3 regions of the Kribbella sp. NPDC050241 genome follow, and region 3 is predicted to be linked to each of the others. Evidence: riboswitches for the same ligand, from Rfam matches in the RefSeq annotation. Region 3 holds a riboswitch; each other region holds the start of a gene.
The links. Region 3 has a riboswitch for cobalamin ahead of cobN (cobaltochelatase subunit CobN). Riboswitches for the same ligand answer to the same signal wherever they lie in the genome.
Positions count from the first base shown of each region.

Region 1: another riboswitch for cobalamin. It lies ahead of metE (5-methyltetrahydropteroyltriglutamate--homocysteine S-methyltransferase); the one in region 3 lies ahead of cobN (cobaltochelatase subunit CobN).
Region 2: another riboswitch for cobalamin. It lies ahead of ACIBG5_RS25650 (ribonucleoside-diphosphate reductase subunit alpha); the one in region 3 lies ahead of cobN (cobaltochelatase subunit CobN).

Region 1 covers NZ_JBITJE010000007.1:35,834-38,091, forward strand. The annotation lists gene ppdK (pyruvate, phosphate dikinase) at 1-311, opposite strand, end outside; cobalamin riboswitch at 630-856, shown strand; gene metE (5-methyltetrahydropteroyltriglutamate--homocysteine S-methyltransferase) at 948-2,258, shown strand, end outside.
Region 2 covers NZ_JBITJE010000005.1:458,528-460,785, reverse strand. The annotation lists gene ACIBG5_RS25655 (DinB family protein) at 5-586, shown strand; cobalamin riboswitch at 647-804, shown strand; gene ACIBG5_RS25650 (ribonucleoside-diphosphate reductase subunit alpha) at 937-2,258, shown strand, end outside.
Region 3 covers NZ_JBITJE010000001.1:692,192-694,449, reverse strand. The annotation lists gene cobN (cobaltochelatase subunit CobN) at 1-889, opposite strand, end outside; cobalamin riboswitch at 925-1,052, opposite strand; gene ACIBG5_RS03155 (vanadium-dependent haloperoxidase) at 1,079-2,258, shown strand, end outside.

The DNA.
Region 1 (2,258 bases), on a different contig from region 3:
GTCTCCATCATCCCGGGCATCGACACGGCCGCTCCGGACCGGACCGAGACGAGCAGCGGGTCGTCGGCCTGGCCGAGCTTCTTGCCCATCTTCTGCTGCAGTACGTCGACGTGGTGGTCGATCTCGTCGGCCAACTCCGGTGGCACCGAGCCGGTGGCCAGGTACGCGCGGCAGGCCTCGGCGCTGATGGTGAATCCGGGTGGCACCGGCAGGCCGAGGTTGGTCATCTCGGCCAGGTTCGCCCCCTTCCCGCCGAGCAGCTCCTTCATGTCCTTGTTGCCTTCGGCGAAGTCGTAGACGAGTTTCGGCACGATCACTCCCTGTGGTTCAGGCGGTGCTTCTGAGCGCGGTGAGGTGGCCCGCTGGCCCATCGACTCCAGTGGCGGGGGCGTTGCTCTCAGAGTAAGCCCAAAAACCAGTCCAGTTGAACACTGGTCTCACGATGCCGACGTGACTCTGCCCACAGGTCGAAGGCCGGAAAACCCTTCCCCCGTTGACAACGCAAGACAATCGGCACGTCCGCCAACGAAACCTTCCGGCGAATCGATCCCGGGGTTTCGTCGCGTCGACGGCGGGTACCGCGAGTGGTGTTCGTCTCGCCGTCCGGCGCGTCGCGGTGCCCGCGGGTTACGCTCGGCACTGCCGACGGTTCGCCTGGTCGGGTGGTCGACGACGAGGCGAGGCAAGAGGGAACCCGGTGTGAATCCGGGACTGCCCCGCAGCGGTGAACGGGAACGACAGCCGTCAGACAGCACTGGACGCCCGGCGTCCGGGAAGCGACGGCCAGTAGGCCGACCGGTCGGACCGACCGGACTGCCCGTGAGTCCGAAGACCTGCCGACGGTCCGCGCACCAGCCGGTGCGCGGTGGATCGGTGGTCTCGTGGGAGGACCCGTCCGGCGTCTCCGCGACCCCGCCGATCCCTGGCACGCTCGCGAGGAGAGAGACGTGAACACCATCAAGACAGTGCTGGGCTATCCGCGCATCGGCCCGGACCGCGAACTCAAGAAGGCCGTCGAGAAGTACTGGTCCGGCGACAGCGACGCGGCCGAACTGGAGGCGACCGCCCACCGACTGCGCGCCGACACCTGGCGCGACCTGGCCGGCCGCGGACTCGACGTTCTCCCCGGTAACACCTTCTCGTACTACGACCAGATGCTCGACCATGTGCAGCTGTTCGGGATCATTCCGGAGCGCTTCCGCGCCCTCGATCGCTCCGGACTCGACACGTACTTCGCGATGGCACGTGGCCACGCCGAGGTCGCGCCGCTGGAGCTGACCAAGTGGTTCGACACCAACTACCACTACTTGGTCCCCGAGCTCGCCGAGAACACGGTGTTCCGGCTCAACCCGGCCAAGCCACTCGAGGACCTGGCGGCCGCGCGAGAAGCCGGTGTGGAAACCCGTCCGGTCCTGATCGGACCACTGACCTTCCTGCTGCTCTCGAAATCCACAACTCCGGGCTTCGAGCCACTCAGCCTGCTCGACCGTCTCCTGGACGCGTACGCCGAACTCCTCGGCAGGCTCGATGCCGCGGGAGCCGACTGGGTGCAACTGGACGAGCCGGTCTTGGTCCAGGACCGCACACCGGCTGAGCTCGACGCCCTCCGTCGCGCGTACGACCGGTTGGCGAAGCTCACCGAACGCCCGCGTCTCCTGGTCGCGACGTACTTCGGAGATCCCGGTGCTGCCCTGCCGGTGCTGGCGTCCACCGCGGTCGAAGGGCTGGCGGTCGACCTCGTGTCCACTCCTGGACTGGTCGACCAACTGGCCGTCTTGCCGTCCATCCAGCGTAAGACCGTTTTCGCCGGGGTGGTCGACGGCCGGAACGTCTGGCGCACTCCCCTGGGTGAGGCGTTGTCGACCTGCGTGAAGCTGCTCGGCTCCGTCGGCCGGCTCGCCGTCTCCACCTCGTGCTCGCTGCTCCACCTGCCGTACGACGTGGATGCGGAGGACGAGCTTGATCCGCAGGTGCGGGCGCGACTCGCGTTCGCGCGGCAGAAAGTCGACGAGGTAGTCCTGCTCGGCCGTGCGCTCAGCGAGGACGAGCCCCGCGTACTGGTGAACCTCGACAATCCGTCCCGCGGCCCGTTGAACGACTCCGGCCTCGCTCGTGAGCAGGCGGTCCGCGACCGGGTCGCCGCGATCCGTCCCGAGGATCGGCAGCGAGCGCCGTACGACGAACGCCGGACCGCGCAGGAGTCGATCGGGCTGCCGGATCTCGCGACCACCACGATCGGCTCGTTCCCGCAGACCGCG
Region 2 (2,258 bases), on a different contig from region 3:
GATGATGCCAGAGCCGTTCGACTGGGACATCCTGCACCGGCCATCGGCGATGGCCATGGTCCGGGGCCAGCTCGGCTTCAGCTGGATGGTGCTGTCCGGCCGGCTCGCGCAGTTGACCGACGACCAGTACTTCTGGCGACCGAGCAGCGAGGCGCTGACCGTCGTACGCCGGCACTACACCGGGCGGTTCCGATCACTCGGGTCCGGCGAGTGGGTCGCGCAGTGGCCCGACGAGCCGGACCATCGCGGGCCACGCACGATCGCCTGGCTGATCGCCCATCTGACCGAGACGTTCTTCGAGCGCTGGGAGTGGACGTTCGGCGCGAGCCAACAGGGACGTGCCGACATCACCCTGCACGGCAACGCGCGCGATGCGGTGGCGTGGCTGACTCACTGGGTCGAGGCCTGGCAGGACGCGATCGCCGCTCTCGACGAGGAGCAGGTGATGACGATCGGCCTCAGCCAGGCGACCGAGCTGGACGCGGGCGAGCCGTTCGGTCACGTCGTACTGCGGCTGAATCGTGAGCTGATCCACCATGGCTCGGAGATCATGACGCTCCAGGACCTCTACGCGGTCGCGGCGTGAGGACCACAACATGTGCGACATGCGGCGTGGCGCTACCACAAGATCTAGGGTCAGCCACTTAGCATCACTACTGCTGGTGGTTCGGAGTGGTCGGCACCACAAGATGTGGGGCCACGCCGAGGCAACAGGGGAATCCGGTGCGAGTCCGGAACTGCCCCGCAACGGTGAGCGGAAGCCTTCCGCGAGTCCGGATACCTGCCACCGGCGCGTGCACCGCCGGTGCACGTGGTCCGAGACCTCGCGGGTGGGTCGCAGGGCGTGGCGGCAGTGTTCCCGGCCGGTTCTGCCGGCCCCGTCGTGCGCCCCTCCGCGTGGCTCCGATCCTCCGAACTCTTTTGGAGACAACACCTGTGACGATTGCTTCCTCATCCCGGTCGGCGACAGCCGACCGGTCGATCCAGCTGACCGTCGTACGCCGCGACGGCGGCCACACCGGCTTCGACCAGACCAAGATCTCGGTCGCCATGACCAAGGCGTTCCTCGCCGTCGAGGGTGCCGAGGCGGGCACCACCCACCGGGTCCGTGACCTGGTGACGGACTTGACCGGCCGGGTCGTCGAGGCCCTGACGAGCCGCGGTGACGCCCGCCGCAGCGTGCAGGTCGAGGACATCCAGGACCAGGTCGAGCTGGCGCTGATGCGCGCCGGCGAGCACCAGGTCGCCCGTGCGTACGTCCTCTACCGCGAGGAGCGCACCAAGGCCCGCACCCCGGCCGACCCTTCCGGCATCACCGACAAGCCCGCGCTCAGCGTCCGCGCGGCCGACGGCAGCACCGCGCCGCTCGACATCGACCGGCTGCGCGTGATCGTCGCGGAGGCGGCCACGGGTCTGGACGCGGTCGACCCCGAGCTGATCCTCGACGAGACCCTCGGTTCCTGCTACGACGGCATCGCACAACACGAGGTCGAGCTCGCTCTGGTGATGGCCGCCCGGTCGTACGTCGAGACCGAGCCGCAGTACAGCTTCGCCGCGTCCCGGCTGCTGCTCGACCAGATCCGTCGCGAGGCGCTCGGCCGCGTCCACGGCGAGCCGCGGCAGGCCAGCCAGGCGGAGATGGCCCAGGCGTACGTGGACTACTTCCCGCGCTACGTCGAACTCGGGGTCGAAGCCGGGCATCTCGATCCCGAGCTGGCCACCTTCGACCTCCCGCGCCTCGCCGCCGCGATCCAGCCCGAGCGCGACCTGGACTTCACCTTCCTCAGCCTGCAGACCTTGTACGACCGCTACCTGCTGCACATCGACAAGGTGCGCTTCGAGCTGCCGCAGGCGCTTTTCCTGCGCGTCGCGATGGGGATGGCGCTGCGCGAGGACGACCGTGACGCAAAGGCCATCGAGTTCTACGAAATGCTCAGCTCGTTCCGGTTCATGACGTCGACGCCGATCCTGTTCAACTCCGGCACGACCCGACCGCAGCTGTCTGCCTGCTTCCTGACCACCGTCCAGGACGACCTGGCCGAGATCTTCGCAGGCATCCGCAACAACGCGCTGCTCGCCAAGTACTCCGGCGGCCTCGGCAACGACTGGACCCCGGTGCGCGGCATCGGCGCCAGGATCCGCGGGACCAACGGTGAGTCGCAGGGCGTCGTACCGTTCCTGAAGATCGCCAACGACACCGCGGTCGCGGTGAACCAGGGTGGCAAGCGCAAGGGTGCGGTCTGCGCGTACCTCGAGAC
Region 3 (2,258 bases):
TGAAGGAGAACGGGATCGTGATCAGTCGTCCGTCGAACTCGGGGATCGCCACCTGGGTCGCGGCGTCCATCGGACTGATCGCGGCGTCGCTGGCCAGCCACTGCTCGCGGGTCGAGGTCAGCGCGAGGCCTTGGATCAGCGGGATGTCGAGGGACGCGAGCGCGCCGGCGTCCCAGGCATCATCCGAGCCGCCTGCGCTCGCGTTGGCCGCGACGGACCCGCCGGCGGCCAGGAGGGTCGTGACGAGGACGTCGCACTTCCGCAGCAGGTCGAACAGTCCGGCGTTCTCATCGCTGGTCGGGTCGAGTCCGCGGAGCGTCCCGCAGTACACGGGCAGCGGCTGCGCGCCGGCGGCCTCGACCGCACTTGCCAGCGCATCGACGAAGGCCGTGTTCCCGGAGATCTCGTGCGCTCGGTAGTAGACGATGCCGACCACCGGCCGCTCATCCTCGACGAACGTCCCGCGGACGCCGTACGCCGGGAGTGCGCGGGGCGGGTCGAACGCGTCGCCCGTCAGCAGCAGCGTGTCGCTCAGGAAGCCGGCCAGGTTGCGCAGATTCTCGGATCCGCCTTCACGCAGGTAGGCCAGCGCCTCGGTCACCGCGCCCGCAGGCACGGTCGACAACGACATCAGTTCGGCGTCGGGCGCGGCCTCGCCACTGACCACGACCGCCGGCTTGCCGGAGGCGAGCACCGCGTCGAGGCCCTCCTCCCAGGCCCGGCGACCGCCGAGCAACCGGACCACGACGATCTCGGCCGCGTCCAGCAACGGGGCCAGGTCGGCGAGGTCGAGCCGGGCGGGGTTCGCGACCTTCCAGCCGGCGTCCGCCTCGGCGGCGGCGAGCAGATCGGTGTCGGCGGTGGAGAGCAGCAGGAGGTTCGCGGGCATGCGCGACCGGTCCTTCCTCGGGGTGTCCACGCCCCGTCCGGAGGTGCGACAGCGGCAGTTCCTGACTCCCCTACGCCTGACTACGGCGCTGGGTCACAGTGGCGGGACCGTCCCGGACTCACACCGGGTTCCTGCAGTTGCCATCGCTTGACGCCGAGACTCTATCGGACGCGCCCACTTATGCTGGACGTGACCAGAAGGCGGCTGAAGGAGAATCCGGTGCGCCGCGAACACCCTGGACTCGTCATCGCTCTCGCTGCCGGTCTCGTCGCCTCGGCCGTCCTGGTCCCGACCAGCCTGGCGACCGGCATTCGCCAAGGCGACGGCACCGACGACACGGATCCGGCGGTGGTCACGACCTGGAACGCGATCGCCGAACGGACCATCCTCACCGAGAACTCCACCCCGATTCCCGTGTCCGGGCAGTACTTCGGCTTCGTGTCGATCGCCGTGTACGACGCGGTCGTCACGATCGAGGGTCACTACCGGCCGTATCTGAAGCAGCCACGAGCCCAGGCCCACGCATCGACGCAGGCCGCGGCCGCGACCGCGGCGTACCGCGTGCTGAGTCACTACTTCCCGGCTTCGGCACGGCAGCTCGAGGCTGACTACTCCGCGTCGCTCAGCGACGTCTCGAGCGGCCCAGCGAAGGCGCGGGGGCAGGAGGTCGGTCAGGCAGCCGCGGATGCGCTGATCGCGGCACGGCGCAACGACGGGCGCGATGCCGCACGGTCATTGGACGTCACGCCCGGACCGGGCAGGTGGCGGCCGGCGAACAGTGAGCCGATGCGAGTGCAGTGGCTCGGGTTCGTCCGGCCGCTCGTGCTCAAGTCGCCGAAGCAGGTAGAGCTGCCTGGTCCCGACCCGCTCGACTCCGAGGCCTACGCCCGCGAGCTCGCGGAAGTGACGAAGAAGGGCGCGAAGGACGGCTCCAGTCGTACGGCGGAGCAGACCGAGACCGCGCTGTTCTGGAGCGCGAACCCGGTCGCGCAGTACCAGCAGGCGCTGCGCGACAAGGTCACCCGGCGCGGACTGGACACCGTCACGAGTGCGCGTGCCTTCGCGCTCCTCGGCACCAGCACCGCCGACGCCCTGGTCGCGTGCTGGCGGACCAAGTACGACTTCGCCTTCTGGCGACCGGGTACGGCGATCCACCTGGCCGACATCGACGGCAACGGCGACACCACCGGCGATCCGGAGTGGAAACCCCTGATCGCGACACCACCGGACCCGGAGTACGTCAGCAGCCACGCCTGCATCACCGGCGCGGCGACGGAGACCTTCCGCCGGCTGTTCGGCGGGCGTTCACTCGACCTGAACGTCTCCTCGCCGGTGACCTCGACGACCCGGCACTTCGACTCCGCCCTGC